One region of the Pseudomonas rhizosphaerae genome, then DNA from elsewhere that is predicted to be linked to it. Evidence: predicted binding sites of a transcription regulator. Region 1 holds the regulator's gene; each other region holds the start of a gene.

What was found. Region 1 encodes LexA, which represses DNA repair genes until DNA is damaged. Its sites were predicted from a motif close to CTGTNTNNNNANACAG; they were not measured.
Region 2: a site for LexA is predicted at 6,983-6,998, ahead of imuA (translesion DNA synthesis-associated protein ImuA). Genes of this name have one in related genera too.
Region 3: a site for LexA is predicted at 2,413-2,428, ahead of recN (DNA repair protein RecN). Genes of this name have one in related genera too.

Annotation. Positions count from the first base shown of each region.
Region 1 covers NZ_CP009533.1:1,614,286-1,625,014, forward strand. Annotated here, with positions in the region: gene fadA (acetyl-CoA C-acyltransferase FadA) at 1-869, shown strand, start outside; gene LT40_RS07285 (DUF1653 domain-containing protein) at 961-1,212, shown strand; gene topA (type I DNA topoisomerase) at 1,312-3,924, shown strand; gene LT40_RS07295 (DUF6586 family protein) at 4,052-4,573, shown strand; gene LT40_RS07300 (hypothetical protein) at 4,624-4,857, shown strand; gene sulA (SOS-induced cell division inhibitor SulA) at 4,912-5,388, opposite strand; gene lexA (transcriptional repressor LexA) at 5,398-6,006, opposite strand; gene LT40_RS07315 (TetR/AcrR family transcriptional regulator) at 6,236-6,943, shown strand; gene nagZ (beta-N-acetylhexosaminidase) at 6,989-7,999, shown strand; gene LT40_RS07325 (D-2-hydroxyacid dehydrogenase family protein) at 8,009-8,965, opposite strand; gene LT40_RS07330 (alpha/beta fold hydrolase) at 8,975-9,991, opposite strand; gene LT40_RS07335 (enoyl-CoA hydratase) at 10,234-10,729, shown strand, end outside.
Region 2 covers NZ_CP009533.1:2,142,225-2,152,953, forward strand. Annotated here, with positions in the region: gene LT40_RS09555 (hypothetical protein) at 1-95, shown strand, start outside; gene LT40_RS09560 (LEA/WHy family protein) at 135-605, opposite strand; gene eat (ethanolamine permease) at 972-2,330, shown strand; gene LT40_RS09570 (ethanolamine ammonia-lyase subunit EutB) at 2,341-3,732, shown strand; gene eutC (ethanolamine ammonia-lyase subunit EutC) at 3,778-4,584, shown strand; gene LT40_RS09580 (HAD family hydrolase) at 4,697-5,356, opposite strand; gene LT40_RS09585 (putative bifunctional diguanylate cyclase/phosphodiesterase) at 5,590-6,933, shown strand; gene imuA (translesion DNA synthesis-associated protein ImuA) at 7,083-7,700, shown strand; gene LT40_RS09595 (Y-family DNA polymerase) at 7,708-9,123, shown strand; gene LT40_RS09600 (error-prone DNA polymerase) at 9,120-10,729, shown strand, end outside.
Region 3 covers NZ_CP009533.1:2,911,871-2,922,599, reverse strand. Annotated here, with positions in the region: gene LT40_RS12995 (outer membrane protein assembly factor BamE) at 1-48, opposite strand, end outside; gene fur (ferric iron uptake transcriptional regulator) at 147-551, shown strand; gene recN (DNA repair protein RecN) at 715-2,388, opposite strand; gene grpE (nucleotide exchange factor GrpE) at 2,617-3,183, shown strand; gene dnaK (molecular chaperone DnaK) at 3,300-5,222, shown strand; gene dnaJ (molecular chaperone DnaJ) at 5,409-6,536, shown strand; gene dapB (4-hydroxy-tetrahydrodipicolinate reductase) at 6,554-7,357, shown strand; gene carA (glutamine-hydrolyzing carbamoyl-phosphate synthase small subunit) at 7,654-8,790, shown strand; gene carB (carbamoyl-phosphate synthase large subunit) at 8,916-10,729, shown strand, end outside.

The DNA.
Region 1 (10,729 bases):
ACACCGCGGCCCAGGCCATCATGACCGGCAACGGCGACGTGTTCGTGGTCGGTGGCGTCGAGCACATGGGCCACGTCGGCATGATGCACGGCGTCGATCCCAACCCGCACATGTCGCTGTACGCTGCCAAGGCCTCGGGCATGATGGGCCTGACCGCCGAGATGCTTGGTAAAATGCACGGCATCACCCGCGAACAGCAGGACGCATTCGGTGTTCGCTCGCACCAGTTGGCGCACCAGGCCACGGTGCAGGGCAAGTTCAAGGACGAGATCATCCCGATGCAGGGCTGTGACGAGAACGGTTTCATCAAGGTCTTCGACTACGATGAAACCATTCGTCCCGACACCACCCTGGAAAGCCTCGCCGCGCTCAAGCCTGCGTTCAACCCCAAGGGCGGTACGGTCACGGCTGGTACCTCGTCGCAGATCACCGACGGCGCCTCGTGCATGATCGTGATGTCGGCGCAGCGCGCCCAGGATCTGGGCATCACGCCATTGGCGGTGATCCGCTCGATGGCCGTGGCCGGTGTCGACCCCGCGATCATGGGCTATGGGCCGGTTCCAGCGACCCAGAAAGCGCTCAAGCGCGCAGGTCTGGGCATTGCCGACATCGACTTCATCGAGCTCAACGAAGCCTTCGCCGCACAGGCCCTGCCAGTGCTCAAGGATCTGAAAGTGCTCGACAAGATGAACGAGAAGGTTAACCTGCATGGCGGCGCCATCGCCTTGGGCCACCCTTTCGGTTGCTCAGGTGCCCGAATTTCCGGCACGCTGCTCAATGTCATGAAGCAGAACGGCGGGACTTTCGGCCTGTCTACCATGTGCGTAGGCCTGGGGCAGGGCATCACCACGGTTTTCGAGCGCGTCTAGTCCAGATGCATCGAGTCGAACGAACCGGGGCCCAGCGCCCCGGTTTTGTTTTTTTGGTTTTTTTGAGTCAGTATTTCAAGCGAGGCGCAACATGCATATACAGCCTGGGCTCTATCGTCACTACAAAGGCCCCGAGTATCGTGTCTACGGCGTCGCGCGCAGTTCCGAGGACGAGCAGGAAGTGGTGTTCTACCAGGCGCTGTACGGCGAATTCGGCCTTTGGGTTCGACCGCTGAGCATGTTCCTTGAGTCGGTCGAGGTTGACGGCGAGAGCGTCCCGCGCTTTGCTTTGATCGAGGCCGAACCCAGCCTGTTTTCCGTTCCGCAGGCGCCGACCGCTTGAACCCCGGCGCTTGACCTCACGTTCTCACCACTATATATAGCGGGGCCTCGCAAGGCGCCGCATGCCTTTCATTTCAAGAATTCAGGAATTTTCCGATCCATGGGCAAATCGCTGGTCATTGTGGAATCCCCGGCTAAGGCCAAGACCATCAACAAGTACCTGGGCGACCAGTACGTGGTGAAGTCGAGTATCGGCCATATCCGAGACTTGCCCACCAGTGGTTCGGCCAGCGCGAGCAAGGAGCCGGCCGCCAAGCGCGGCAAGGCTGCCGCTAGCGACGCGCCGGCGCTCTCGCCCAAGGAAAAGGCCCGCAAGCAATTGGTGGCACGCATGGGCGTGGACCCGGACCAAGGCTGGAAGGCCAAGTACGAGATCCTGCCCGGCAAGGAAAAGGTCATCGAGGAACTGCGCCGCCTGGCCAAGGATGCCGACACCATCTATCTGGCGACGGACTTGGACCGCGAGGGGGAAGCCATTGCCTGGCACCTGCGCGAAGCCATCGGTGGTGACGACAGCCGCTACAAGCGCGTGGTGTTCAACGAGATCACCAAGAAAGCCATCCAGGAGGCCTTCTCGCGTCCTGGCGAGCTGGACATCGACCGCGTCAACGCGCAGCAGGCTCGCCGTTTTCTCGACCGCGTCGTCGGCTACATGGTCTCGCCGCTGCTGTGGCAGAAGATCGCCCGTGGTTTGTCTGCCGGGCGCGTGCAGTCTGTCGCGGTGAAGCTGGTGGTCGAGCGTGAGCGCGAGATTCGTGCGTTCAACCCCGAAGAGTACTGGGAAGTGCATGCCGACCTGGCATCGGCCAAGGCGGCCAAGGTGCGCTTCGAAGTGGCCCGCGAGAACGGCGAGGCCTTCAAGCCCTTGAACGAAGCGCAGGCCATGGCCGCGCTGGCCAAGCTCAAGGACGCCAGCTACAGCATCGTCAAGCGCGAGGACAAGCCGACCAGCAGCAAGCCGTCGGCCCCTTTCATCACGTCCACCCTGCAGCAGGCGGCGAGCAACCGCCTCGGCTACGGCGTGAAGAAGACCATGATGATGGCGCAGCGCTTGTACGAGGCCGGCTACATCACTTACATGCGTACCGACTCCACCAACCTGTCGGTTGACGCCGTGCAGATGGCCCGGGCCTACATCGAAAGCGAGTTTGGCAAGCAGTACCTGCCCGAATCGCCAATGGTGTATGGCAGCAAGGAAGGCGCTCAGGAAGCCCACGAGGCCATTCGCCCCTCGGACGTGAACACTCACCCCAGCAAGCTCACCGGCATGGAGCGCGACGCCGAGCGCCTGTACGAGTTGATCTGGCGCCAGTTCCTGGCCTGCCAGATGCCGCCTGCCCAGTACCTGTCGACCACCGTCACCGTCGCTGCCAGCGATTTCGAGCTGCGCGCCAAGGGCCGCATTCTCAAGTTCGATGGTTACACTCGCGTGCTGCCGCAGATGAGCAAGCCGGGCGACGACGACGTGCTGCCGGACATGAGCCAGGGTGAGCAGCTCAAGTTGCTGCACCTGGACCCTACCCAGCACTTCACCAAGCCGCCTGCCCGCTATTCCGAAGCCAGCCTGGTGAAAGAGATGGAAAAACGCGGCATCGGTCGACCTTCGACCTACGCGGCGATCATTTCCACCATCCAGGACCGCGGCTACGTGGCGCTGCACAACCGTCGCTTCTATTCGGAAAAGATGGGCGACATCGTCACCGAGCGGCTGTCCGAGAGCTTCTCCAACCTGATGGACTACGGCTTCACCGCCGGCATGGAAGAGAACCTCGATGACGTGGCTCACGGTGAGCGCGACTGGAAGAACGTGCTCGACGAGTTCTACGGCGACTTCAAGGGCAAGCTCGATGTAGCAGGTGCTGCCGACAGCGGCATGCGCGCCAACCTGCCGACCCTGACCAACATCGCCTGCCGCGAATGCGGCCGCCCGATGATGATCCGCACCGCTTCCACCGGGGTGTTCCTGGGCTGTTCGGGCTACGCGTTGCCGCCCAAGGAGCGCTGCAAGTCGACCATCAACCTCATTCCGGGCGATGAGATCGCAGCCGACGATGAAGGTGAGTCCGAATCGCAGATCCTGCGCGGCAAGCATCGCTGTCCGATCTGTGCGACTGCCATGGATGCCTACCTGGTCGACGAGAAGCGCAAGCTGCACATCTGTGGCAACAACCCCGACTGCCCAGGCTATGAGATCGAAGAGGGCAACTACCGCATCAAGGGCTATGAAGGCCCCAGCCTGGAATGCGACAAGTGTGGCAGCGAGATGCAACTCAAGACGGGCCGTTTCGGCAAGTTCTTCGGTTGCACCAACCCGGAATGCAAGAACACCCGCAAGTTGCTCAAGAGCGGCGAGGCAGCACCACCGAAGATGGACGCGGTGAAAATGCCCGAGCTCAAGTGCGAAAAGGTCAACGACACCTACGTGCTGCGCGACGGCGCTTCGGGTCTGTTCCTGGCTGCCAGCCAGTTCCCCAAGAATCGCGAGACCCGTGCGCCGCTGGTATTGGAGATCATTCCGCACAAGGACGAAATCGATCCCAAGTACAGCTTCCTGTTCGATGCGCCGATCAAGGACCCGGACGGCCGTCCGACCGTGATCCGCTACAGCCGCAAGACCAAAGAGCAGTACGTGCAGAGCGAAGTCGAGGGTAAGCCAACCGGATGGAAGGCGTTCTACGACGGCAAGACCTGGAAGGTCGAAGACAAGCGCTGAGGCGCTCGTTGCAACGTAGGCCGCGCCGTCCATGAGGACGGTGCGGCCTTTTTCATTTGTAGCTTGCGCTGCCCCGGCGGGTTCTCGACACTGTAGGCGATCAGTGTTCATTGCGGAGACCGCCACCATGGCCTATGAGCTCTACACCCGTACCAACCAGAAAATCTATTTCGCCGGGCTGGCGCTGGAGGCGATGGGCAAGGCCGAGCTGGGCCAGGCGATCAATGCCCAGGCACAGTTGCAGGCGCAGCGCGAATCGGCGCTGTTCCACCTGTACGGTGCCTTGCTGGGGCTTTGCCATGAGATTGCCGGTTACTATCGTCTGCCGCAGGCCGGCACCGCCCGCGCTGAAACCCTGTTGTCACCTCAGGCGCTGGAGGGTGCGTCCATTCCCGAGCTCGGCGAGCTGGTGGAGTTGGCCCAGCACTCCCATACCTGGCTGGCGCAGCTGCTTGCAGCGCACAGCACGCTGTTCGTGCCGCCCCGTGCGCCAAAGAAGCCCAAGGGGGACGTGACCCAGCCGTTGATACAGGCAGTGAATCTGGACGAAGTGGAAGAGCCGGAATTGAGTCGCGAGGTGCTCGAGAGCTGGCGTCAGCAGCTCAAGGGCTTGACCGTTCGGTTCCGAGAGGGGCTCAGTGAGTGCTGATTTACCCCGGCACTGCTACAATGCCCGCCTTTCGTGGAGAACATGTCCTTATGCCTACGTCCTTTCTTGAGATTGTCGAGCTGCCTGACGGCCGCATCGAGTTGCGTCGTGCCGAGGACGAAGGTTCGCTGGTGACGCTGAATTTTTCCGAAGATGCCAAGGCATTCTTGCAGGGCCAGCACGTGGAAGTGGCCAAGGCCATGCTCAGTGTCGGCGTGCAGATGGCTGGCAAGCTGGTGGAAGGCGAGCTCGACAAGGAAGACGGCCCGCGCGTCCTGCACTGATCCTGCCGCAAGGCAAGCGCTTGCCGGGGTGGACGGTCCCAATAACGGCAGGGGCTAGCCCAGTCGAATGTTCAAGCTCTGCGCGCCGCCCTGGCGTGCTGCCGAGATCAATTGTTGCCTGGCCACGGCAGGCAGCGGATTGAGCCAGCTCACCACCGTGTGGCTACGGCCCAAGCGCAACGCCTCGCAGGTAAGTCGTTGCGCGCTCTGGGTGCCACGCGGCTGGAGCAGCAGGATCCGTTCGCGGTTGAGCCCTGCATCGCGCAACCAGGCCTGGGTCAGGCTCGCGGGCGGGGCAATCAACGTCAGCCAGCGTGCGTCCTGCTCTTCACTGAGCTCGCGCAGCATCGGCGCCAGCAGGCTCAGGCAGTTCCCCGCAGCACCACGCAGAGACATCTCGCTGAATACATCCGGCTCGGCAAGGGTCCAGGGCGACTCGACGGCCTCCTTGAATCGCGGCACGGCCGGTGCGGCCATGAAAGCTTCGAACAGCGACATTTGTGCCTGTTGGGGTGTCAGGGGAAACTGCATGATGCCTCCTTATCGACGAATGACGCCGACGCTCAAACCTTCGATGACCAGATCCTGATCCTTGAGGTCGACTTCAATGGGTGCGAAATCAGGGTTTTCCGCAACCAGAAAAACCTTGTTGCCCTCGCGCTGGAAACGCTTGACCGTGACCTCGTCGCCGATCCGTGCCACTACGATCTGCCCATTGCGCACTTCACGGCAGGTGTGCACGGCGAGCAGATCGCCGTCGAGAATGCCGACGTCGCGCATGCTCATGCCCTGCACGCGCAGCAGGTAGTCGGCGCGCGGATGGAAGAAGCCCGGGTTGATCTTGCAGGACTCCTCGATGTGCTCCTGCGCCAGGATCGGCGCACCCGCGGCGACCCGGCCCACTACCGGCAGACTGGCGTCGTCGTTGCGCGCCTCCGAGCCTGGAATACGAATGCCACGCGAAGCGCCCGGGGTCATTTCGATCGCGCCTTTGCGCGCCAGGGCCTTGAGGTGTTCTTCGGCGGCATTGGGCGACTTGAAGCCCAATTCCTGGGCGATTTCTGCACGTGTAGGTGGAAAGCCATTGTCGTCAAGGCAGCGCTTGATGAAGGCCAGAATTTCAGCTTGGCGTGGCGTCAATTTCAACATGTCGATGGCTCTGTCTTTTTGTACAGTGACTGGGATTATATACAGTAGATAGCCCTTGGCAATACCGTTTTCAGGGGGCTGGTTCCGGGGATGTTCGCATGCTGCGCTAAGGCGATGAATTTGTATGCTTTAATACGTGACCGCATGGCCATAAATAGCCCGCCCGGACTTGACAGTCACAGGCTTTGAAACGTATGTTTCAAACAAGTGTTTGTCAGGCGGAGTAGCCATGGCCCAGTCGGAAACCGTTGAACGCATCCTCGATGCCGCGGAACAGCTTTTTGCGGAAAAAGGCTTCGCGGAAACGTCGCTGCGCCTGATCACCAGCAAGGCCGGGGTCAACCTGGCGGCGGTGAACTACCATTTCGGTTCGAAGAAGGCACTTATCCAGGCGGTCTTCTCGCGGTTCCTCGGGCCGTTCTGCGCCAGTCTCGACCGCGAACTCGAGCGGCGCCAGGCCAGCGCCACGCCCAAGGCAAGCCTTGAAGAACTGCTGGAGATCCTCGTCGAGCAGGCCCTCGTGGTGCAACCGCGCAGCGGCAACGACCTCTCGATCTTCATGCGCCTGCTTGGCCTGGCATTCAGCCAGAGCCAGGGTCACTTGCGTCGTTACCTGGAGGACATGTACGGCAAGGTGTTCCGCCGCTACATGCTGCTGGTCAACGAAGCAGCACCGCGCATTCCACCCCTCGAGCTGTTCTGGCGCGTGCATTTCATGCTCGGCGCCGCCGCGTTCAGCATGTCCGGGATCAAGGCGCTGCGTGCCATCGCCGAGACCGATTTCGGTGTCGATACCTCGATCGAGCAGGTCATGCGCCTGATGGTGCCGTTCCTGGCTGCGGGCATGCGCGCACAGAGCGCAGTGACCGACCCGGCCATGGCCGCGGCTCAGTTGCGCCCGCGCAGCAAGAGTACCCCGGCCGTTGCCAAGGCCTGATTCGGGCATGGCTGTCTTCCAGATCCCTCTTTACAAGGAAACCCCATGAGCGCTCGTCTGCAAGGCTCCTTGATGGTCGACGTCGCCGGTACCTGGCTTACCGCCGAGGACCGACATCTGTTGCGCCAGCCCGAAGTCGCCGGGCTGATCATCTTCGCGCGCAACATCGAGCACCCGCGCCAGGTGCGGGAGTTGACGGCAGCCATCCGTGCCGTGCGGCCCGACTTGATCCTCGCTGTGGATCAGGAAGGCGGTCGGGTGCAGCGCCTGCGCCAGGGCTTCGTACGGCTGCCGGCCATGCGCGACCTGGCGCGCCATGCCGATGCCATGGCACTGGCCGAGCAGTGTGGCTGGTTGATGGCCACCGAAGTGTTGGCGGTCGGGCTGGACCTGAGTTTTGCTCCGGTACTGGACCTCGATCATGGGCACAGTGCGGTAGTTGGCACCCGCGCGTTCGAGGGCGACCCGCAGCGGGCGACGGCGCTCGCCGGTGCGTTCATCCAAGGTATGAATGCCGCGGGAATGGCCGCCTGCGGCAAGCATTTTCCCGGCCATGGCTGGGCCGAAGCCGACTCCCACGTGGCGATTCCCACCGACGAGCGCAGCCTGGAGCAGATCCGTGCGTGCGATCTGGTGCCGTTCGCGCGGTTGGCCGACAAGCTGGCAGCGGTCATGCCGGCGCATGTCATCTACCCGCAGGTCGACGCCAACCCGGCGGGCTTTTCACGCCGATGGCTGCAAGACATCCTGCGCGGTGAGTTGGGCTTCGAGGGTGTGATCTTCAGCGACGACCTGTCGATGGCCGGTGCCCACGTGGTGGGTGATGCGGCCAGTCGTATCGAAGCAGCGCTCAGCGCTGGCTGCGACATGGGCCTGGTGTGCAACGACCGCGCTGCAGCGGAGCTGGCCCTGAGCGCAGCCCAGCGCATGGGTGTGCAGCCGTCGCCGCGCATCGCGGCCATGCGTGGCCAAAGCCAGGCGAATGTCGAGTATCGCCAGCACCCGCGCTGGCAACAGGCAACCGCCGCGTTGCGCGCCGCAGCGCTGATCGATTGATCCTGTGCGTCAGCGGGTGAGCAGGCGCAGGGGCTGGCCGGCATGCCAGGCCAGTATGTCTTCGATCATCTGGGTGAAGAACAGCCGGTAGTTGTTCCCGGTGACGTAGCCGATGTGCGGGGTAGCCAGCACGTTGGGCAGCATGCGGAACGGATGATCTTGCGGCAGCGGCTCTTCGTCGAACACGTCCAGCGCGGCGCCAGCCAGGCGGCCTTCGCCAAGGGCTTGAATCAAAGCTGCTTCGTCGATGATCGGGCCGCGCGAGGTGTTCACCAGCCGCGCACCCGGCTTCATCCAGCCCAGGGCTTGCGCATCGACCAGCCCCCGGCTGCGCTCGCTCAGCACCAGATGCACGCTGAGCACGTCGGCCTGTTCGAACAACTGCTGTTTGTCCACGTACTCGACGCCTACCTCAGCCGCCCGCTCGGGGGTGAGGTTTTGGCTCCAGGCGATCACGCGCATGCCGAACGCCTGGCCAAAGCGTGCCACCTTCTCGCCGATGCTGCCCAGGCCCAGCAGGCCCAGGGTGTTGCCATGCAGGTCGCCACCTAGGCCGATTTGCCAGCCACCGCTGCGCAGCGAATTGGCCTCGCCCAGCAGGTCACGGGTCAAGGCCATCACCAGGGCCCAAGTCAGCTCCGGGGCCGCATGCTTGTAGCTGTCGGTGCCGGCAACCTGGATGCCCAGGCGGGCGGCTGCCTGCAGGTCGATGGCGGCATTGCGCATGCCGCCGGTGACCAGCAGTTTCAGCTGTGGCAGTTGCTCGAGCAAGGTGGCGTCGAAGAGGGTGCGTTCACGCATCACGCAGATGACAGCATAGGGCGCCAGGCGCTCGGCCAATGCCGTGCCGTCGGCGGGATACTCGTGGATGAAGTCGAGCTGGCCTACGGCTTCGAGCGCGGTCCAGTCGACCGCGCCTTCAGCCACCGATTGCCAATCGTCGATGACGGCTATTCGCATGGGCATTGCCTCGTATCAAAGTGGTTTCTGGGGAGCGTCCAGCCAGTCGAGCAGGGCCTTGTGGAATCGCGCCGGTTCTTCCATCTGCGGCGCGTGGCCCAGGCCTGCGAACTCCACCAGGGTGCTGTGGGGGATCATCTGGCTGGCCTGCTTGCCCAGCACGGCATACTTGCCCAGCTTGGCCTTGACTTCGGGCGGGGCGATGTCACTGCCGATGGCCGTGGTATCGGCATCGCCGATCAGCAGCAGGGTCGGTACTTCAAGGTTTTTGAATTCGTGCACCACCGGCTGGGTGAAAATCATGTCGTAAATCAGCGCCGAGTTCCATGCCACCAAGGTATGCCCCGGGCCCTTGTTGAGGCCGGCGAGCATGTCTACCCAGCGGTCATACTCGGGCTTCCAGCGACCGCCGTAGTAGGTGGTGCGCTCGTAGTTGCGGATGCCGTCGGCGGTGACCTTGGACTCGCGTTCGAACCATTGGTCGACACTGCGATAGGGCACGCCCATGGCTTTCCAGTCTTCCAGGCCGATGGGGTTGACCATGGCCAGGCGCTCGGTGTCTTCGGGGAACATCAACGCATAGCGTGTGGCGAGCATGCCGCCGGTGGAGTGGCCCATGATCACTGCTTCCTTGACCCCGATGCGGGTCAGCAGGTCGTGGGTGTTGTTGGCCAACTGTTGGAAGCTGTATTGATAGTGTTCGGGCTTGCTGGAGGTGCAGAAGCCGATCTGGTCGGGAGCGACCACGCGGTAGCCGGCATCGCTGAGCGCCTTGATCGAGCTTTCCCAGGTGGCGCCGCAGAAATTCTTGCCATGCATCAGCACCACGGTGCGGCCGTTGGCCTTGCCGTTGGCGGCGACGTCCATATAACCCATCTGCAGGCTTTTGCCCTGAGACTCGAAGGCGTAATGTTGCAGGGTGTATGGATAGTCGAAGCCTTGCAGTTCGGGGCCATAGGCAGGCGTCGAGTCGGCGGCCAGCAGTGGCTGGGCGAAGACGCTGGCAAGTGCCAGCATGGACAGGCGAAGCATGGGGACCTCCTGGAGTCGGCTGTAGACAAGGGTAGACGCACGGTCGCTGCGTGCTGCCGGCGTTCACCGTAGCACCCATTGGAGGTCGACAGGCCCCGGTGGTGCCGGGCTGCGGCGATAAATGTCCGACATCAGGTTTCAGAATGCTACAAGCCCCAAGCGCGACCACGGGCAATGCGCCGCCCGTGGGTCGATACAACAATAATCATCGAGGCAGAAAGTGCCTCTACCTGGAGATCTACATGGCTTTTGAAACCATCCTGTTGGAAACCCGCGGTCGCGTGGGCCTGATCACCCTCAACCGTCCCCAGGCGCTGAATGCGCTCAACGCCCAGCTGATCGACGAGTTGAACCAGGCCCTGGATAGCCTGGAAGGCGATCGCGAGATTGGCTGCATCGTTCTGACCGGTTCCGCCAAGGCGTTTGCCGCTGGCGCCGACATCAAGGAAATGGCTGAACTGCGTTACCCGCAGATCTACTTGGACGACCTGTTCCACGAGAGTGACCGCGTGGCCAACCGGCGCAAGCCGATGATCGCCGCCGTGGCCGGCTTCGCCTTGGGTGGAGGCTGTGAGTTGGCGCTGATGTGCGATTTCATCCTGGCCGCCGACAACGCCAAGTTCGGCCAGCCGGAAATCAAGTTGGGCGTACTGCCGGGCATGGGTGGGACGCAGCGCCTGACCCATGCGGTGGGCAAGGCCAAGGCCATGGAGCTGTGCCTGACCGGTCGCCTGATGG
Region 2 (10,729 bases), 530 kb from region 1:
AGTGGGTGCGCGGTGAGCTCGACGGCATGTCGCCTCCCGAATACGCCAACATGGTCCGTGCCGAAGTAAACAAGCTGATGGCTGCAGCGCGCTGAGCAGCGCAATGCCCGTTCGATCGGCGCCGGCGTCTGGCCTCAATACCCCGCGGCAGCCGGCAGGCTCAACGTACCACTATCGCTGAAACGCACTGTGCCGAACAGCCCGCCGGCGAGCTTGCCGTGCAATCGGTAGGGCAGGCCGTTCAGGCTCTGCGCAGGGTTCAGCCCTACCGCCTGGCGCAGGGCAGTCAACGCGGACACACTCACTGGCACCACCAGCACCTCTTCCGAATACCGCTCGATGCGACCGTGCTGGTTGCTGACGCCACTGGCCAGCGGCCGGCCGTTGACGTCCAGATTCACCGCCACGCCGTCGTACTCGATGGCGGTTTCGTTGGGGTTCTGCAGCCGTAGCTTGATCGCGAAGCGCAGCTCCAGCTCTTGCGCAGGCAGCGGCTCGATCCCCACTACGCTGATTGCGACCGGATCCCGGGAGGGCAGTAGCGAACATCCCACCACACTGGCCAGCAACACCAAGGTCAAGCAACTGCGCATCAAGCGAAACATGGTTCTGCACTCTGAAGGCTGAGCACAACGCTCCCTGTGTGCGACCGCCTGCACGGCTGTCGGTTCGTTGTCGGCTTTCGCGGGCGATACAGGTTTTGCCAGTGAGGTGCTGCAGGCTGGCTTGATGTGTGCAGATGTTTCACGAAATCGGCGTTCCTGCGTGGTCGACCACACGTCGAAGAATGGTTGCAGCCCTCGGTGCATCGGATCGGTGCTTGAAACAGACGCAAGCCCCGGCCTGGCGCACGGTCGCGCAAGCCAGAGCCAAGTATCTTTCGTGCTCGCGGCGCCAAGTGCCCACTGGGCGCCTATGGTTACCCTTCAGGAACGCTCCTTTGCACACATCCGTCTCCGAGGGCACAACCCATGACCGTTTCGACACTCAAGCCCACGCTGGGCACCCTGCACCTGTGGGGCATTGCCGTTGGCCTGGTGATTTCCGGTGAATATTTCGGCTGGAGCTATGGCTGGGGCAGCGCTGGCACCCTGGGTTTCCTCTGCACGACGCTGATGGTCGCCGTGATGTACACCTGCTTCATCTTCAGCTTCACCGAATTGACCACCGCCATTCCCAACGCAGGTGGCCCGTTTGCCTACAGCCTGCGCGCGTTTGGCCCTACAGGGGGAATGATCGCCGGCCTGGCCACCCTGATCGAATTCGTCTTCGCCCCGCCCGCCATTGCCATGGCCATCGGCGCTTACCTCAACGTGCAGTTTCCCGGCCTCGATCCCAAATGGGCGGCGGTGGGGGCCTATTGCGTGTTCATGAGCCTGAACATCGTCGGCGTGAGCATTGCCGCCACGTTCGAACTGGTGGTGACCATCCTGGCCGTGTTCGAGCTGTTGGTGTTCATGGGCGTGGTCGCCCCGGCGTTCAGCTTCAGCAACTTCGCCCTGGGCGGATGGGCCGGGTCGGACACGTTCAGCCTGGGCGCATTGAGCGGCATGTTCGCGGCGATTCCCTTCGCCATCTGGTTCTTCCTGGCCATCGAAGGTGCGGCCATGGCTGCCGAAGAAGCCAAGGACCCCAAGCGCACCATTCCCCGGGCCTACATCGCGGGCATCCTGACCCTGGTGACCTTGGCCATTAGCGTGATGATCTTCGCCGGTGGCGTGGGTGACTGGCGCGCCTTGGCCAACATCAACGACCCGCTGCCGCAGGCCATGAAAGGCGTGGTGGGCGAGAACTCCAACTGGATGCACATGCTGGTGTGGATCGGCCTGTTCGGTCTGGTCGCCAGCTTCCACGGCATCATCCTGGGCTATTCGCGGCAGTTCTTCGCCCTGGCACGCGCCGGTTTCCTGCCCAAGGGCCTGGCCAAGCTGTCACGTTTCCAGACGCCGCACCGTGCCATCCTCGCCGGGGGCGTGGTCGGCATCGCGGCGATCTTCAGTGATGGCCTGGTCAACCTCCAAGGGCTGAGCCTGACGGCGGCGATGATCACCATGGCCGTGTTCGGTGCCATCGTCATGTACATTATGAGCATGCTGAGCCTGTTCAAACTGCGCCGCAGCGAGCCCCAGCTGGAGCGTTCCTTCCGTGCCCCCGGCTATCCCGTGGTGCCAGCGATTGCGCTGCTGCTGGCGCTGGTGTGTCTGGTAGCGATGGTGTGGTTCAATGCCATGATCTGCGGGATGTTCATCGGCCTGATGGCCCTTGGCTCGCTGTTCTGCGTATTGGTGCGCAGCCGTGGCGACCGTCACGCCGTACTGGCCAGCGAGTAAGGAGGGCAGCATGAGTTTCGTGCACAGCATCGGCGGGCAAACCTGGCGTTTCGACAGCCTTCGCCAGTTGATGGCCAAAGCCAGTCCGGCACGCTCGGGGGACTACCTGGCCGAGATCGCCGCCAGCAGCGATGCCGAGCGCGCGGCGGCGCAGATGACCCTTGCGGACGTGCCGCTCAAGCGTTTTCTGGACGAGGCGCTGATTCCTTATGAAGAAGACGAAGTCACTCGGCTGATCGTCGACACCCATGATGCGCAGGCTTTCGCTGCGGTCAGCCATTTGACCGTGGGCGGCTTCCGCGATTGGCTGCTCGGCGACGCGGCCACCGAAACCAGCCTGCGCGCGCTGGCGCCCGGCATCACGCCGGAAATGGCCGCCGCCGTGTCGAAGATCATGCGCGTGCAGGACCTGGTACTGGTGGCGCAGAAAATTCGCGTGGTGACGCGCTTTCGCAACACGGTCGGCTTGCGTGGGCGCATGTCGACCCGCCTGCAGCCCAACCATCCAACGGACGATCCGGCCGGCATTGCCGCCAGTGTCCTGGACGGCCTGTTGTACAGTAACGGCGATGCCATGATCGGCATCAACCCGGCCAGTGACAGCCTGAGCGCCATCAGCGAGCTGTTGAAGATGCTCGATGGCGTAATCGAGCATTACGGCATCCCCACCCAATCCTGCGTGCTCACCCATGTGACGTCTTCCATAGCCGCCATCGAGCGTGGCGTGCCGCTGGACCTGGTGTTCCAGTCCATTGCCGGGACGCAAGCGGCCAACGAAGGTTTCGGCGTCAGCCTGGCGGTGTTGCAGGAAGGTTATGAAGCGGGTCTCAGCCTGCGGCGCGGGACTCAGGGCAACAATTTGATGTACTTCGAGACGGGGCAGGGCAGTGCGTTGTCCGCCAATGCCCACCACGGCGTCGACCAGCAGACCTGCGAGGCGCGGGCCTATGCCGTGGCGCGACGATTCAATCCGTTTCTGGTCAACACCGTGGTCGGTTTCATCGGTCCGGAATACCTCTATAACGGCAAGCAGATCATCCGCGCCGGGCTCGAGGATCATTTCTGCGGCAAGCTGATGGGGGTGCCGATGGGCTGCGACATCTGCTACACCAATCATGCCGAGGCCGATCAGGATGACATGGACATGCTGTTGACGTTGCTGGGAGTGGCAGGGATCAATTTCATCATGGGTATTCCGGGGTCGGACGACATCATGCTCAATTACCAGACCACCTCCTTTCACGATGCCCTGTACGCGCGCAAGACCCTGGGCCTGCGTCCGGCGCCTGAGTTCGAGGAATGGCTGGCGCGCATGGACATTCTGCAACAGAAGGATGGCCAGCTCCGTCTGGGCAGCGGCGTGCCACCGTTGTTCGGCAAAGCACTGGGGCGGCTGGGTTGAAGCGCCGGTTTCGTCTGGTCATAGCGATGGGGTGGAAAGTAACTCATGAACGATAAGACGCTGACACAAGGTGATCCCTGGCATGCGTTGCGTGCACTGACACCGGCGCGTATTGCCTTGGGCCGGGCGGGCACGAGCCTGCCCAGCAGTGCCCAGTTGGACTTCCAGTATGCCCATGCGCAAGCCCGCGATGCCGTTCACCTGCCGTTCGATCAGGCTGCGCTGGCACAGGCCCGTCCCGACAGCCTGAGTCTGCACAGCGCGGCGGCTGACCGCCATGTCTATCTGCAGCGGCCGGACTTGGGGCGGCGACTGGATGAGGCGTCGTTGCAGGCGTTGCTTACCCACGCCGCCGAGCATGCGAGCGGTTTCGACCTGGCCGTGGTGATCGCCGATGGTCTCTCTGCGCTGGCGGTCCACCGGCATGCGCTGCCCATGCTTGAGCGCATCGAACGGATCGCTGCTGACGAGGGCTGGAGCCTTGCGCCGGTGTGCCTGGTTGAGCAGGGTCGAGTGGCGGTGGCCGATGAAGTGGCGCAAGCGCTGGGCGCGCGTATGGTGGTGCTGCTGATCGGCGAACGGCCCGGCCTGAGTTCGCCCGACAGCCTCGGGCTGTATTTCACCTATGCGCCGCGGGTGGGGTTGAACGATGCCGCGCGCAATTGCATTTCCAACGTACGCCTGGAGGGCCTGAGCTACGCCACCGCTGCCCATAAGTTGCAGTACCTCATGCGCGAGGCCTGCAAGCGCCAGTTGTCGGGCGTCCACCTGAAAGACGAAGCCCTGGTACCGGAAATCGAGAGCGAAGCCCCCCAGCGCCCCGGCAATTTCCTGCTCAACAATACCTTGTAACACCGGTGCCTGTGGGAGCGGGTTCTACCCGCGAATGGATCACCGCGATAGATGGACACCGCACATGCCGCCGACGCGGCTCGCGCCGCTGCTACGGGGGATCGCGTATTTGCTAGCCTTTGTGCATCTTTTCGATATGAATCCAGAGGTTTTCGTCCTCGTAGGATTCGATCACCAGGTTGGCGCCGGCGGAGCGCAAAGTCTGCGCCGACTGGCTGGTCGACAGGGCGACGGTGAACAGGCCGGCGGCCACTGCCGCAGTCACGCCGGGCACCGAGTCTTCGAAGGCGATACCTGCGTCGGCATGGGCGCCCAGGCGTTGCAAGCCGGTCAGGTAGGGCAGGGGGTCGGGCTTGGCCCGTTCCAGCTCTTCGGCAACCACCACATTCGGCAGGCGTTCGGCCAGGCCCAGAGCGTCGAGCATGTGCTCGGCATTGGCGCGTGGGGCGTTGGTCACCACCACCATGCCGAGATGTTGCTGCTCGGCGTAGTCGAGCAGGCGCAGCAGCCCGGCAATCGGAGCGAGCTGCGGTGCAAGCTCGCGAAAGCGCGCTTCCTTGCGATCGGCAAAGGCTTCATGTTCGGCCACCGAGCGGTCAGGGAACAGGTACTGGCACATATCGGCATTGGCCCGGCCACTGGCATGCAACTGGAACTCTTCGTGGGTGAATTCGCGACCTTCCTCGGCCAGCAATTGCTGGACGGCAAGCAGGTGCAGCGCGTCGGTTTCTGTCAGAGTGCCATCGAGGTCGAACAGCAAGGCTTCAAGCATGAATCGTCCATTCCTTCCCAAGGTTTGCCCCAGTGTAGCAGCGTCGCCGCTCGTTCCGATGTTCGCAGGTTGACTACCGAACAGATGGGGCTTGGCAATCATTTAGTGCGATGTTATTTTGCCACCACTCAAATGGCTGGCGACTCACCGGCCATTTTTCTGAATGAATACACTCAGAACCACTCGCCGGTCTCTCGCAGGAAGCTCGAGCCTGTCATTCGCAGGAAAGTTTGATGTTGGATACTGTCCATGCTTCTGCTCAGGCTTCCCTGTCGTGCGATCGGCTTACCCAGTTGCCCGATCGCCGGCAATTCCTCACCGACCTGGGTCATTTGCTGCTGCAGCATCCGGACGAATCTCGCTATCTGGTGCTGATCGATGCCATGGACACCGCCTGGGCCCACGACATGACGCTGGCCCTGGGCATGGTCCCATTCGAGAACCTGCTGTGCTGCATCGCCCGCCGACTGGTGCGTTTGCGTGCAAGCCAGGGGCGGGTCTATCACATCGGGCGCAAACGCTTCGCCTTCGTGCTCGACGCCGCGCACGCCGATGTCGGTGGCTACCTGGATGTCATGGTGCACGCCTTGCGCTGCACCACCCAGATCGAAGGCATGCCGGTTCGCCCCAGTGTGCGCGCTGGGGTCACGCCCTTTACGATCAGCTTCGAAGCGGTCCGCGATGCACTGCGCAAGGCCATGTACGCCGCCGAACTTGCCCTGCTCGGCGGCCACGCATGGGCATGGTACGACCCGGTGCGCGACAACGCCTATCGAAGGTCTTTCAAGCTGGCTTCCGACGTCACCCAGGCGATGCGTGATGGACAGTTGCGCCTGGTGTTCCAGCCACGTTTCGCGCTGCGCGAGGGTGACCAGGTCAGCGCCGAAGCCTTGCTGCGCTGGGAGCACCCGAGGCTGGGCCCGGTCTCGCCGGCCGAATTCATTCCGGTGCTGGAAAAGAATGCACTGATCCATGGTGTGACGCGTTGGGTGATCGACGCGGCCTTGGCCAAGCTCGCCCAATGGCCAGCCACGGTCCTGACCAAGCTGTCGGTGAACCTTTCGGCACTGGATTTCGACGGCCACGACATTACCCAAGTCATCAGCAATGCCTGTCGTACCCATGGCGTCGATCCGGAGCGCCTGGAGGTCGAGATCACCGAAGGAGAGTGGCTGCACTCCAACCCCCAGGTGCTGACTCAATTGGTGGCCATTCGCGACCTGGGTGTGGATGTGGCAATCGACGATTTCGGTACCGGCTACAGCAACTTCTCCTACTTGCACGAAATACCGGCCAACGTGGTGAAGCTCGACAAATCGATGATCACTGGCGTGGAGCACAACCCCCGGCATCAACTGATCGTCCAGGCGGTGCTGGAGCTGGCACGCAAGCTGGGCTACCGCACGGTGGCCGAAGGCGTGGAAACCTTCAAGTGCATGCAGATGGTGCGCGCCCTGGGCTGCGACGAGGCCCAGGGTTTCTATTTCGCCCGGCCCATGGTCGAACAGGAGTTCCTGGGGTGGAGTGGCGCCTCGCGCTTTCCGCTGCGCAAGATACTGGTCGCGAAACCCGAGTGACGGGCGCCGATCGCGTGCTCGATAACGACAAGTTAAAATAGGTGCTTTACTGTTCATGCATACAGTAGTAAAAATGCACCCATGAACAGATCACTCCCACTCACCGACCGCTTTTTCCTGCCCCGCCTGGCCATGAGGGCAGGGCAGTGATGGGCGCAGTGGTCAGCCTGGAAGGGCTGATCGACCAACGTCGCATCTGGCGCGGTCGCCAGGAGCCTGGCCCCAGTGGCGTGCAGCCCACTGGCCATGCCGCCCTCGACGCGGTGCTGCCCAGCGGTGGTTGGCCACCGGCGGCACTGAGTGAAATCCTGCTTGCCGCCAACGGCAGCGGCGAATTGCAGCTGCTCTGGCCGACGCTGGCGCGTTTGAGCCAGGCCGGTGAACGAATCGTTTTGATAGCGCCGCCGTTCATTCCCTACCCGCATGCCTGGATGGCGGCCGGTGTACGTTTGCAGCACTTGTCCGTGCTTCAGGCCCAGGGCAAGGATGCTTTGTGGGCCGCCGAGCAATGCCTGCGCTCGGGCAGTTGTGCAGCCGTGTTGTGCTGGCCGCAAAATCCCGACGACAAAGCCTTGCGACGCTTGCAGGTGGCAGCGGAAACCGGCGAGACCCTGGGCTTCGCCTTGCGCGAACGACAGGCGGCGCAAAACCCCTCGCCAGCCGCCCTGCGGCTCGCGCTGCAAGGGCCTGCGGGGCAGGTGCAAGTGCTCAAATGTCGCGGCGGGATCCCCCCCGCGATGCCCATCACTTTCGCCAGTTACGCTTGAGATTGCCATGCTTTGGGCCTGCATTCTGCTGCCGCAACTGGCCCTCGATGCCGTGCTGCGCCAGCGCGACGATCCGCAACAGCCCCTTGCCCTGATCACCGGGCCGGTGCAGCGGCGGGTACTGCAGGCGGTCAACCCGGCCGCGCGAGCATTGGGCCTGAAACCGGGGCAGTCGCTCACCGCCGCCTACATGCTCAGCCGCGACTTCGCCACGGCGCCCTACGACCCGGCCCAGATCGAGCACTGGCAGCGCTTCCTGGCGGCCTGGGCCTACCGGTTCAGCTCACAGGTCAGCGTACATTACCCCCGTGTGCTGTTGTTGGAAGTCCAATCAACCTTGGGCCTGTTCGGCCCCTGGCCTCAGTTCGAGGCCCGCTTGCGCGCTGAACTGACCGCCCTGGGCTTTCGCCACCGCATCACCCTGGCGCCCAACCCGGCTGCTGCCCGCATGCTGGCCAATGCCTACGATGGCCTCGGCGTCGAAGATCAATGCGCCCTGGCCGATATCCTCCAGCAATTGCCAGTGGAGCGGGTCGGCCTTGCACCCGACGACGCCACCGCGCTCAAGCGCATGGGCATGCGCCACTTGGGTCAAGTGTTCGCCTTGCCCAGGGCGCAATTGGCGAGGCGTTTTCCGGCCCAGGTGCTTAGCCATCTGGACACCCTGCTGGGGCACCGCCCGCTGGCGCTGGAATTCTTCATTCCCGCCGATGTATTCGACCAGCGCATCGAGCTCAATTTCGATGTGGAATCTCATCAGGCGCTGTTGTTTCCCTTGCGCCGCCTGATCAATGACCTGGCGGCGTACCTGGCTGGCCGGGACGTGGGGGTGCAGCGTTTCACCGTGCACCTCGAACATGCCGAGGGCGAGGACACGCAGGTCGACGTTGGATTGCTGGCCGCCGAACGGGACGCGGCCTTGTTGTTCGAACTGGCCCGCGGCCGGTTCGAACCTATGCAGGTACCCCGACCGGTACAGGGTGTGCGCCTGAGCGCGCTCGATCTGCCGCGTTTCGTACCTGTCTGCAAGGAGCTGTTCGATCAGCGACCGCAACAGACCCAGCCCTGGGAGCAATTGCGCGAACGCTTGCGCGCGCGCCTCGGCAACGATGCCCTGCAAGACTTGCGCGCCCACGCGGACCATCGCCCCGAGCGCGCCTGGCGCAACGATGGTCCCTGGTTGCCGGCCTCGCTGGACCTGAGCGCCCAGCGGCCAGGGTGGTTGCTGCCACAGGCTGAGCCTTTGCCGGACCACGGCTTGCGCGTGCTGGCGGGGCCTGAGCGCATCGAATCGGGCTGGTGGGACGGTGGCGATGTGCGCCGTGACTACTATCTGGTCGAAACCTCGGCAGGACGGCGGGGCTGGGCCTACCGGGCCGTGGGCGATGATCAGCCGTTGCTGCTGCAGGGGTGGTTCGCATGAGCCAGGGCTACGCCGAGTTGCATTGCTTGTCCAACTTCAGCTTTCAGCGCGGAGCCTCGAGTGCCGATGAGCTGTTTGCCAAGGCAGCGGCGCTGGGCTATCAGGCGTTGGCGATCACCGATGAATGCACCATGGCTGGTATCGTGCGGGCGTGGCAAGCCGCCCAGGCCCACTCGATGACGCTGATCGTGGGCAGTGAGATGCGTATCGAGCAGGGGCCCAAGCTGGTGTTGCTGGCGCAGGATCTGGGCGGCTACCAGGCTTTGTGCCGCCTGATCACGCTGGCGCGCCGGCGCGCTAGCAAAGGCCAGTACCGGTTGCTGCGCGAAGACCTCGACGAGGTCGAGCGCGAGGGCTTGCTGGCCCTGTGGATAGCCGATGAGCCTCACGATCTGGCCCACGGCCACTGGCTCAAGGGGCGTTTTGCCGAGCGCCTGTGGGTGGCCGTGCAGTTGCACCGCGGTGCGGATGACCAACGGCGCCTGCACGGGCTGCTCGAGCTGGCCAGGACCTTGGGCCTGCCGGCGGTGGCCTGCGGCGACGTGCACATGCATGCTCGAGGTCGACGCGCCTTGCAGGACACAATCACCGCCATCCGCCATCACGTACCGGTTGCCCAGGCCGGGCATGTCTTGTTCGCCAATGGCGAGCGTCACTTGCGCACATTGCCGCAACTGGCCGACATCTACCCGGCTGCGCTGCTCGAGGAAACCCTGAACATAGCCCGGCGCTGCAGTTTCGACCTGGGCCAGCTGCGGTATCAATATCCCCGCGAGCTGGTCCCCCGCGGCCATGACGCCGGCTCCTGGCTGCGTCACCTGAGCGCCCAGGGCGCGCGCTGGCGCTGGCCGTCGGGGGTGGACGACGAAGTCCAGGCGTTGCTCGACAAGGAACTGCAGCTGATTATCGAACTGGGCTATGAAAGCTATTTCCTGACCGTCCACGACATTGTCCGCTTTGCCCGCGAGCGGCACATTCTCTGTCAGGGGCGCGGTTCGGCCGCCAATTCGGTGGTCTGTTTCGCCCTGGGTATCACCGAACTGGACCCGCGCGACACGCACATGCTGTTCGAGCGCTTCATCTCCAAGGAGCGCAACGAACCGCCGGACATCGACGTGGATTTCGAGCACGAGCGCCGCGAGGAAGTCCTGCAGTACGTGTTTCGTCGCTACGGTCGCGACCGTGCGGCCCTCACCGCCGTCGCCAGCAGCTATCGAGGCGCCGGTGCGGTGCGTGATGTTGCGCGGGCGTTGGGTCTGCCGCCGGACCAGATCACAGCGCTAGCCGATTGCTTCGGCCGCTGGAGCGACCACCTGCCCCCGGTCGAGCGGTTGGTCGAAGCCGGCTTCGACACCGAAAGCCCGGTGCTCAAGCGGGTCATGGCGCTGACCGAGCAACTGATCGGTTTCCCCCGTCACCTGTCCCAGCATCCGGGCGGTTTCGTCATTTCCGAGCATCCCTTGCACACCTTGGTGCCGGTCGAGAACGCGGCCATGGCCGAGCGTACAGTGATCCAGTGGGACAAGGACGACCTGGATGCCGTGGGCCTGTTGAAGGTCGACATCCTGGCCCTGGGCATGCTCAGCGCGATCCGCCGCTGTTTCGA
Region 3 (10,729 bases), 1.3 Mb from region 1:
CAGTCCCACGAAGGTGAGGCTGGTTAGCAAGTGCTTGGTGTTTTGCATCGGTGGGCGACTTCCACTATCTTGGCTGGGACAACGTAAACCCCGATCATACCCGCATTAATAGATGCTGCGAAGCCGCATCGTTGAGAAAGCTGACCATGGTTGATAATAGCGAACTGCGTAAAGCCGGCCTCAAGGTGACCCTTCCACGGGTCAAGATCTTGCAAATGCTGGAATCGGCACAGCAACGTCACATGAGCGCCGAAGAGGTCTACAAGGCGCTGATGGAAGCTGGTGAGGATGTGGGCCTGGCCACGGTTTACCGTGTCCTGACCCAATTCGAAGCGGCCGGTCTGGTAGCCCGTCACAATTTCGACGGCGGCCATGCCGTGTTCGAATTGGCGGATGGCGAGCACCACGACCACATGGTCGACGTCGACTCCGGTGAAGTGATCGAGTTTACCGATCACGAGATCGAACGCCGCCAGAAAGAAATCGTCACCGAGCACGGTTACGAACTGGTGGATCACAACCTGGTGTTGTACGTGCGCAAGCCGAAGTAAGACCAGGCTGGATGCAGAAAGGCGACCCTAGGGTCGCCTTTTTTATGTGTGAAGTCAGTGAGGGCCTCTTCGCGGGCAGAGACCCGCTCCCACATGGAGCAGGGTTGCGCTGCCGTGTTGTGGGAGCGGGTCTCTGCCCGCGAAGAGGCCAGACCTGCAGCAATCAACCCTTCGCCGTCACCACCATCTTCTTGGCATGCGCCAACGATTCCTTGGTCAAATCGATCCCGCCCAGCATCCGCGCTACTTCTTCTACGCGCTCGCCCTTGCCCAGGTTCGACACCGCAGTGCGCGTCTCGTCGCTGCCGCGTACTTTATGCACGAACAGATGATGATGACCTTGAGCCGCCACCTGCGGCAGGTGCGTCACGGTCAACACCTGCCCGCGCTCGCCCAGACGTCGCAGCAACTGCCCGACGATCTCGGCTGTCGGCCCGCCGATGCCCACGTCGACTTCGTCGAACACCAGCGTCGGAACCCGTGAGGTCTGCGCGGTGATCACCTGGATCGCCAGGCTGATCCGCGACAGCTCGCCACCCGAAGCCACTTTGGCGAGGGGTTTCATTGGCTGCCCTGGGTTGGCACTGACCAGCAGTTCGACCTGCTCCAGGCCATTGGGATGCAAGTCCTCATGGGCATTGGCGCGCAGTTCGATGGTGAAACGCCCGCCTGGCATGCCCAGGCGCTGGATTTCCACTTCGACCGCCGCGGCCAGTTGTGCCGCCGCATGCGTACGCAGGCCGGTCAGCTCGCGGGCTTTTTCCTGGTAGTGACGGGCATAGGCGGCCAGCTCTTCACCCAACTGCTCGATGGATTCATCGCTGGCGTTCAAGCCTTCCAGTTCTTCGAGCAGCCGGTGTTGCAGCGCCACCACTTCGGTCGGGTGAACGCGGTGTTTGCGTGCCAGCGTATAGATGGTATCGAGCCGTTCCTCGATGTGCTGCAAGCGCGCCGGGTCGGCCTCGAAGTGGTCGAGAAAGCGATTGAGTTCGCCGACCGCTTCTTCGACCTGGATCTGCGCCGTGGCCAGCATCGAGGCGGCCTCGCCCAGCGCGCTGGGTGCATTGCTGACGCCGCCCAGGCGATTCAGGCTGGCGGTCAGTGCGCTGAGCACATTGCCCGAATCGTTTTCGCTGCAGTGGTCGATGACCTGACGGCAGATGCCGAACAATGCTTCGGCGTTGGTCAGGTTCTTGTGTTCCTGCTCCAGCTGCTCCAGCTCGTTTTCGCCCAGGCCGAGGTTTTCCAATTCTTCCAGCTGATAGCTGAGCAACTGATGCCGCGCGCGTTGCTCGTCGCCGGAGTCCGACAGACGTTCGAGCTCCTGGCGTGTCTGCCGCCATTTCTGCGCGGCCAATTGCACCTGTCGGGCCAGGTCGCTGGCGCCGGCGTATTCGTCGAGCAGGCGGCGATGGGTGTCGGTCTTCAGCAGCGACTGGTGCTCATGCTGGCTGTGGATGTCGATCAACAGCTCGCCCAGGGACTTGAGGTCGCCGAGCGGGCAGGGCGTGCCGTTGATGTAGCCGCGCGAACCGCCCTTGGCCGTGATCACGCGACGCAGAATGCAGGGGCCGTCGGTTTCCAAATCGCGTTCGGCGAGCCAGGTGCTGGCCTCAGGGATATCGACCAGGTCGAAGGTGGCAAGGATGTCGGCCTTGTCGGCGCCCGGCCGGACCACACCACTGTCGGCACGATCGCCCAGGGCCAGGCCTAGCGCATCGAGCATGATCGATTTGCCGGCGCCGGTTTCACCCGTGATCACGCTCATCCCGCGCTCGAGTTCGAGGTCGAGATGTTCGACGATGGCATAGTTGTGTACGGACAGGTGCACCAGCATAAGACCGCCCCCAGGCATGAATGTCTGGTTATTTATACAGTGTTTTATGCAGGCCTGACAATATTCGCCTTTAGGTCGTTTTCGCCTGAAACCTGCATTTTTTATTGCCTCCTTGGGAAACTCCTGTGCAGCCGCTGATCGCCAGCCCTTGAAGCGCAGATTTGCGACCCCATATACCGGTCAGAAGCGCGAGTCGACCTCGCGGACGTAATCGAGAGGAGAGAACCAATGGCTGACGAACAGAACCTGGACGATCAGAATCTAGACGCTAATCAGGCCGCCGACGCCGGTGCCGACGACCTTGCCGCGCGCGTGCAGGTGCTTGAAGAGCAGCTCGCCGCCGCCCAGGATCAGTCCCTGCGCGTTGCCGCCGACCTGCAGAACGTTCGCCGCCGCGCCGACCAGGACGTGGAAAAGGCGCACAAGTTTGCTCTCGAGAAGTTCTCCGGCGACCTGCTGCCCGTGCTCGACAGCCTTGAGCGCGGTATCGAGCTGTCCAGCCCCGAAGACGAAAGCATTCGTCCGATGCGCGAAGGCATGCAGCTGACCTTGAAGATGTTTCAGGACACGCTCAAGCGTTACAACCTGGAAGCCATCGATCCGCATGGCCAGCCGTTCAATGCCGAGCATCACCAGGCAATGGCGATGCAGGAAAGCGCGGACGTCGAGCCCAACAGTGTGTTGAAAGTTTTCCAGAAGGGCTATCAGCTAAATGGACGCCTGCTGCGCCCGGCCATGGTCGTGGTCAGCAAGGCCGCTGCACCGGTTTCGCCTTCGATCGACGAGCAGGCTTGAAATCGGCCAAGTGGCCCCCATCTTAGTGTCAAGCGTTTAAGTGCTACCGCAGACAGCCACCACTGCTGCGGCAACCAAATCCAAAATTTTCGGGCGTTAGTGCCAGGAGAAGAAACATGGGCAAGATTATCGGTATCGACCTGGGGACCACCAACTCCTGCGTCTCCATTCTTGAAAACGGCAAGGCCAAGGTCATCGAGAACGCCGAAGGCGCTCGTACCACTCCATCGATCGTTGCTTATGCCAACGACGGCGAAGTGCTGGTCGGCCAGTCCGCCAAGCGTCAGGCGGTCACCAACCCCTACAACACTCTGTATGCGGTCAAGCGTCTGATCGGTCGTCGTTTCGACGAAGAAGTCGTACAGAAAGACATCCAGATGGTCCCTTACAAGATCGTCAAGGGCGACAACAACGGCGACGCCTGGGTTGAAGTCAACGGCAAGAAAATCGCCCCGCCAGGCATCTCGGCTGAAATCTTGAAAAAGATGAAGAAAACCGCCGAAGACTACCTCGGCGAAGCCGTCACTGAAGCGGTCATCACCGTACCGGCCTACTTCAACGACAGCCAGCGTCAAGCCACCAAAGACGCCGGCCGTATCGCCGGTCTGGACGTCAAGCGCATCATCAACGAGCCGACTGCCGCTGCACTGGCATACGGCATGGACAAGGCCAAGGGCGACCACACCGTCATCGTTTATGACCTGGGTGGCGGTACCTTCGACGTGTCCGTGATCGAAATCGCCGAAGTCGATGGCGAGCACCAGTTCGAAGTGTTGGCCACCAACGGCGACACGTTCCTGGGCGGTGAAGACTTCGACATCCGCTTGATCGACTACCTCGTCGACGAGTTCAAGAAAGAAAGCGGCATGAACCTCAAGGGTGACCCGCTGGCCATGCAGCGCCTGAAAGAAGCTGCGGAAAAGGCCAAGATCGAACTGTCCTCGAGCCAGTCGACCGACGTCAACCTGCCGTACATCACTGCAGACGCCACCGGTCCCAAGCACTTGAACGTGAAGATCTCCCGCGCCAAGCTGGAATCGCTGGTCGAAGACCTGGTTCAACGCACCATCGAGCCTTGCCGCATCGCCATGAAAGACGCCGGTATCGACGTTGGCGCGATCAACGACGTGATCCTGGTCGGCGGTCAGACCCGCATGCCGCTGGTACAGAAGCTGGTTACCGACTTCTTCGGTAAAGAAGCACGTAAAGACGTCAACCCTGACGAAGCCGTTGCCATGGGTGCTGCCATCCAGGGTGCCGTACTGGCCGGTGACGTGAAGGACGTGCTGCTGCTCGACGTCAGCCCGCTGACCCTGGGTATCGAAACCATGGGTGGCGTGATGACCGCGCTGATCGAGAAGAACACCACGATTCCTACCAAGAAATCGCAGGTATTCTCGACTGCCGACGACAACCAGGGCGCCGTGACCATCCACGTCCTGCAGGGCGAGCGCAAGCAAGCCGCGCAGAACAAGTCGCTGGGCAAGTTCGACCTGGCCGAGATTCCACCAGCTCCACGTGGCGTGCCGCAGATCGAAGTGACCTTCGACATCGATGCCAACGGCATCCTGCACGTCGGCGCGAAAGACAAGGCCACTGGCAAGACCCAGTCGATCGTGATCAAGGCCAACTCTGGTCTGTCCGAGGACGAAATTCAGCAGATGGTTCGTGACGCTGAAGTCAACGCCGAGGAAGACCGCAAGTTCGAAGAGCTGGCCGCTGCCCGCAACCAGGGTGATGCACTGGTGCACTCGACTCGCAAGATGGTCGCCGACGCAGGTGACAAGGTCACTGCCGACGAGAAAACTGCCATCGAAGCGGCCGTCGTGGCGCTGGAAGCTGCGGTCAAGGGCGACGACAAGGCAGCGATCGATGCCAAGGTCGAAGAGCTGTCCAAGGTCTCCGCTCCAGTGGCGCAGAAGATGTACGCCGACCAGGCCGAGAAGCCTGAAGGCGCTGCTGCTCAGCCAGCAGAAGAAGCCGGCAAGCACGACGACGTCGTCGATGCCGAGTTCGAAGAAGTCAAAGACAACAAGTAATTCTTGTTGGTCGGCCGGTTGACTGTGCTTGCACGGTGACTGGTAGGATGTCGCCGCGCGGGGGCTTGCTCCCGCGTTGGCGTGTCTGGAATACACGAATTTTAACAACATGCGACAGCGATCGGATGTTGGCGGCGCGGTCAGCGGCGCCCCTGCGTGCTGGCTCCCAAAAGAGTAAAAAGACTTATGGCAAAGCGTGATTATTACGAGGTTCTGGGGGTGGAGCGTGGCTCCAGCGAAGCAGATCTGAAGAAGGCCTATCGCCGCCTCGCGATGAAGCATCACCCGGATCGCAACCCCGACAACAAGGAATCGGAAGAAGCCTTCAAAGAGGCCAACGAAGCCTATGAAGTGCTCTCCGATGCGAGCAAGCGCGCCGCGTACGACCAGTACGGTCATGCCGGTGTCGACCCGAGCATGGGTGGCGGTGGCCAAGGTTTCGGCGGCCAGAACTTCTCCGATATCTTCGGCGATGTGTTCAGCGATTTCTTCGGCGGTGGTCGTGGCGGCAATGGCCGCGGCGGCGCCCAGCGTGGCAGCGACCTGCGCTACACCCTCGAGCTGAACCTGGAAGAAGCCGTGCGCGGCACCACGGTCAGCATCCGTGTGCCGACGCTGGTCAACTGCAAGCCCTGCGACGGCAGTGGCGCGAAGAAAGGCTCGGCGCCGATCACCTGCCCAACCTGCGGCGGTATCGGCCAGGTGCGCATGCAGCAGGGCTTCTTCTCGGTGCAGCAAACCTGCCCGCGCTGCCATGGCCAGGGCAAGATCATCTCCGACCCGTGCGACTCGTGCCACGGCGAAGGCCGTGTCGAAGAGTACAAGACCCTCTCGGTCAAGGTGCCTTCGGGTGTCGACACCGGCGATCGCATTCGTCTCTCCGGCGAAGGCGAGGCGGGCATGCAGGGCGGCCCGACCGGCGACCTGTATGTAGTCATCAACGTGCGCGAGCACGCGATCTTCCAACGTGACGGCAAGCACCTGTACTGCGAAGTACCGATCAGCTACACCGATGCGGCATTGGGTGGCGAGCTTGAAGTGCCGACCCTGGATGGTCGGGTCAAGCTGAAGATTCCGGAAGGTACCCAGACCGGCAAGCAGTTCCGCCTGCGCGGCAAGGGCGTTGCGCCCGTGCGCGGCGGTGGTGCCGGCGACCTGATGTGCCGGGTGGCGGTGGAAACGCCGGTCAACCTCAACCGCCGTCAGCGTGAGTTGCTGGAAGAATTCCGCACTTCGCTGGAAGGCGACGAATCCCATTCGCCGAAGGCCAATGGTTGGTTCGAAGGTGTGAAGCGTTTCTTCGGCGACCTGTAAGGCATAAGGATTCGAGCATGCGACGTATAGCTGTGATGGGCGCCGCCGGGCGCATGGGCAAGACCTTGATCGAAGCGGTCCAGCTGGCGCCCGGCGCCGGCTTGACCGCAGCGGTCGACCGGCCGGACAGCACTTTGGTGGGCGCCGACGCGGGCGAGCTAGCGGCGCTGGGCCGTATTGGTGTGCCGTTGTCGGGTGATGTGGCGAAGGTGGCGGAAGAATTCGATGTATTGATCGACTTCACTCACCCGACCGTGACGCTGAAGAACCTGGCGTTCTGCCGCAAGGCAGGCAAGGCCATGGTCATCGGCACGACCGGTTTCAGTCCCGAGGAAAAAGCCTTGCTGGCCGAGGCGGGTAAGGACATTCCGATCGTCTTCGCGGCCAACTTCAGCGTCGGCGTCAACCTGTGCTTGAAGCTGCTCGACACCGCTGCGCGGGTGCTGGGCGACGATGTCGATATCGAGATCATGGAAGCCCATCACCGGCACAAGGTCGATGCCCCGTCGGGCACGGCCGTGCGCATGGGTGAGGTGGTCGCCAATGCCTTGGGTCGCGACCTGAAGAAAGTGGCGGTCTATGGCCGTGAAGGCCAGACCGGCGCCCGGGAGCGTCAGACCATCGGTTTCGCCACCGTGCGTGCCGGTGACGTTGTGGGTGACCACACCGTGCTGTTCGCCGCCGATGGCGAGCGCGTCGAGATCACCCACAAGGCCTCCAGCCGCATGACCTTCGCCAAGGGAGCGGTACGCGCCGCCCTCTGGCTCGACGGCCGCGCCCCAGGCTTCTACGACATGCAGGATGTGCTCGACCTGCATTGACTTCATCGCCCTAGTCACGCTCCCAAAGGTAAACGCTACCCCTGTGGGAGCGGGCTCTGCCCGCGAAGACGTCAGCCCCATCTCTACAAATCCCTGCCCCCTGTCGCATCACGCGAACTTCCCACCGCATTCGCGGTAGACCAAAACCCCTCTTTTCTGTAAGCTACAGCTTTAGTGTGTCCACTAAAAGCGCGCAGATTATTCGATGAAAAGAAGCGGGGTGACGTATCCATACGGCATTCCGCTTTTTTACAACCTGCGATCGCCCTTTCAGGCTTTATTTACGGGAGGTCTTCTTGACTAAGCCAGCCATACTCGCCCTTGCCGATGGCAGCATCTTTCGCGGCGAAGCCATTGGAGCCGACGGGCAAACCGTTGGTGAGGTGGTGTTCAACACCGCCATGACCGGCTATCAGGAAATCCTTACCGATCCTTCCTATGCCCAGCAAATCGTTACCCTGACCTACCCCCACATCGGCAACACCGGCACCACGCCTGAGGACGCCGAGTCCGATCGCGTCTGGTCCGCAGGCCTGGTGATCCGCGATCTGCCCCTGGTGGCCAGCAACTGGCGCAACACGCTGTCGCTGGACGAGTACCTGAAAGCCAACAACGTCGTCGCCATTGCCGGCATCGATACCCGCCGCCTGACCCGCATCCTGCGTGAGAAAGGCGCGCAGAACGGCTGCATCATGGCCGGTGACGACATCAGCGAAGAAGCCGCCATCGCCGCCGCCCGCGCTTTCCCAGGCCTGAAGGGCATGGACCTGGCCAAGGAGGTCAGCACCAAGGACACCTACCAGTGGCGCTCCAGCGTCTGGAACCTTGCATCCGACAGCCACCCCGACGTGCCCAACAGCGAGTTGCCGTACCACGTGGTCGCCTACGACTACGGCGTCAAGGTCAACATCCTGCGCATGCTCGTCGAGCGCGGCTGCCACCTGACCGTGGTGCCGGCGCAAACCCCGGCCGCCGACGTGCTCGCACTCAATCCCGATGGCGTGTTCCTGTCCAACGGCCCTGGCGATCCAGAGCCCTGCGACTACGCTATCCAGGCGATCAAGGAAGTGCTGCAGACCGAGATTCCGGTGTTCGGCATCTGCCTGGGTCACCAGCTGCTGGCCCTGGCCGCCGGTGCCAAGACCGTCAAGATGGGTCACGGCCACCACGGTGCCAACCACCCGGTGCAGGACGTTGACAGCGGTGTGGTGATGATCACCAGCCAGAACCACGGTTTTGCGGTCGACGAAGCCACCTTGCCGAGCAATGTGCGCGCGATCCACAAATCGCTGTTCGATGGCACCCTGCAGGGCATCGAGTTGACCGACAAGGCCGCGTTCAGCTTCCAGGGTCACCCTGAAGCCAGCCCTGGCCCCAACGACGTCTCGCCGCTGTTCGACCGCTTCATCGAATCGATGGCCAAGCGCCGCTGATCACTGTCGGACCCGTGTGTAACGCGCGCCCCGGCTGGCCCCGTCGAAGACGGACAGGCCGCCAGGGCGCCGCCCAATAAAGTCCAGGCGGGCAGCCGGCTGAACTGCGCAATTGAGTGAGAACCATGCCAAAACGTACAGACTTGAAAAGCATCCTGATTCTTGGTGCCGGCCCGATCGTCATCGGCCAGGCCTGCGAATTCGACTACTCCGGCGCCCAGGCCTGCAAGGCCCTGCGCGAAGAGGGCTACCGCGTCATCCTGGTCAACTCCAACCCGGCCACCATCATGACCGACCCGGACATGGCCGACGCCACCTACATCGAACCGATCAAATGGCAGACCGTGGCCAAGATCATCGAGAAGGAACGTCCGGACGCCGTGCTGCCGACCATGGGTGGCCAGACTGCCCTGAACTGCGCCCTGGACCTGGAGCGCGAAGGCGTGCTGGCCAAGTTCGGCGTGGAAATGATCGGTGCCAACGCCGACACCATCGACAAGGCCGAAGACCGCTCGCGCTTCGACAAGGCAATGAAATCCATCGGCCTGGCCTGCCCGCGCTCGGGCATCGCCCACAGCATGGAAGAGGCCAACGCGGTACTCGAGAAGCTCGGCTTCCCGTGCATCATCCGTCCTTCGTTCACCATGGGCGGCACTGGCGGCGGCATCGCCTACAACCGTGAAGAATTCGAAGAAATCTGCGCTCGCGGTCTGGACCTGTCGCCGACCAAGGAACTGCTGATCGACGAATCGCTGATCGGCTGGAAAGAGTACGAGATGGAAGTGGTCCGCGACAAAAAGGACAACTGCATCATCGTCTGCTCGATCGAGAACTTCGACCCGATGGGCGTGCACACCGGCGACTCGATCACCGTTGCACCGGCGCAGACGCTCACCGACAAGGAATACCAGATCCTGCGCAACGCCTCGCTGGCAGTCCTGCGCGAAATCGGCGTGGAAACCGGCGGTTCCAACGTGCAGTTCGGTATCTGCCCGAACACCGGCCGCATGGTCGTGATCGAGATGAACCCGCGCGTGTCGCGTTCCTCCGCGCTGGCCTCCAAGGCCACCGGTTTCCCGATCGCCAAGGTCGCGGCCAAGCTGGCCGTCGGCTACACCCTCGACGAACTGCAGAACGACATCACCGGCGGCAAGACTCCGGCGTCCTTCGAGCCGTCGATCGACTACGTCGTCACCAAGTTGCCACGCTTCGCCTTCGAGAAATTCCCCAAGGCCGACGCACGCCTGACCACCCAGATGAAATCCGTGGGTGAAGTCATGGCCATCGGCCGGACCTTCCAGGAATCCCTGCAGAAAGCCCTGCGCGGCCTGGAAGTGGGCGTCAGCGGCCTGGACCCGAAAGTCGACCTGAGCAGCCCTGAAGCCAGCGGCATTCTCAAGCGTGAACTGACCGTGCCGGGCGCCGAGCGCATCTGGTACGTCGCCGACGCCATGCGCGCTGGCATGAGCGTGGACGCCATCTTCGACCTGACCATGATCGATCGCTGGTTCCTGGTGCAGATGGAAGACCTGATCAAGGAAGAAGAGAAGGTCAAGACCCTGGGTCTGGCCGATATCGACAAAGCCTTGATGTTCCGCCTCAAGCGCAAGGGTTTCTCCGATCAGCGCCTGGCCAAGCTGCTGGGCATCACCGACAAGAACCTGCGTCGTCATCGCCACAAGCTGGACGTGTTCCCGGTCTACAAGCGCGTCGACACCTGCGCCGCCGAGTTCGCCACCGACACCGCCTACCTGTACTCCACGTACGAGGAAGAGTGCGAGGCCAACCCGTCGAACCGTGACAAGATCATGATCCTGGGCGGTGGCCCGAACCGCATCGGCCAAGGCATCGAGTTCGACTACTGCTGCGTTCACGCGGCCCTGGCCCTGCGCGCCGACGGCTACGAGACCATCATGGTCAACTGCAACCCGGAAACCGT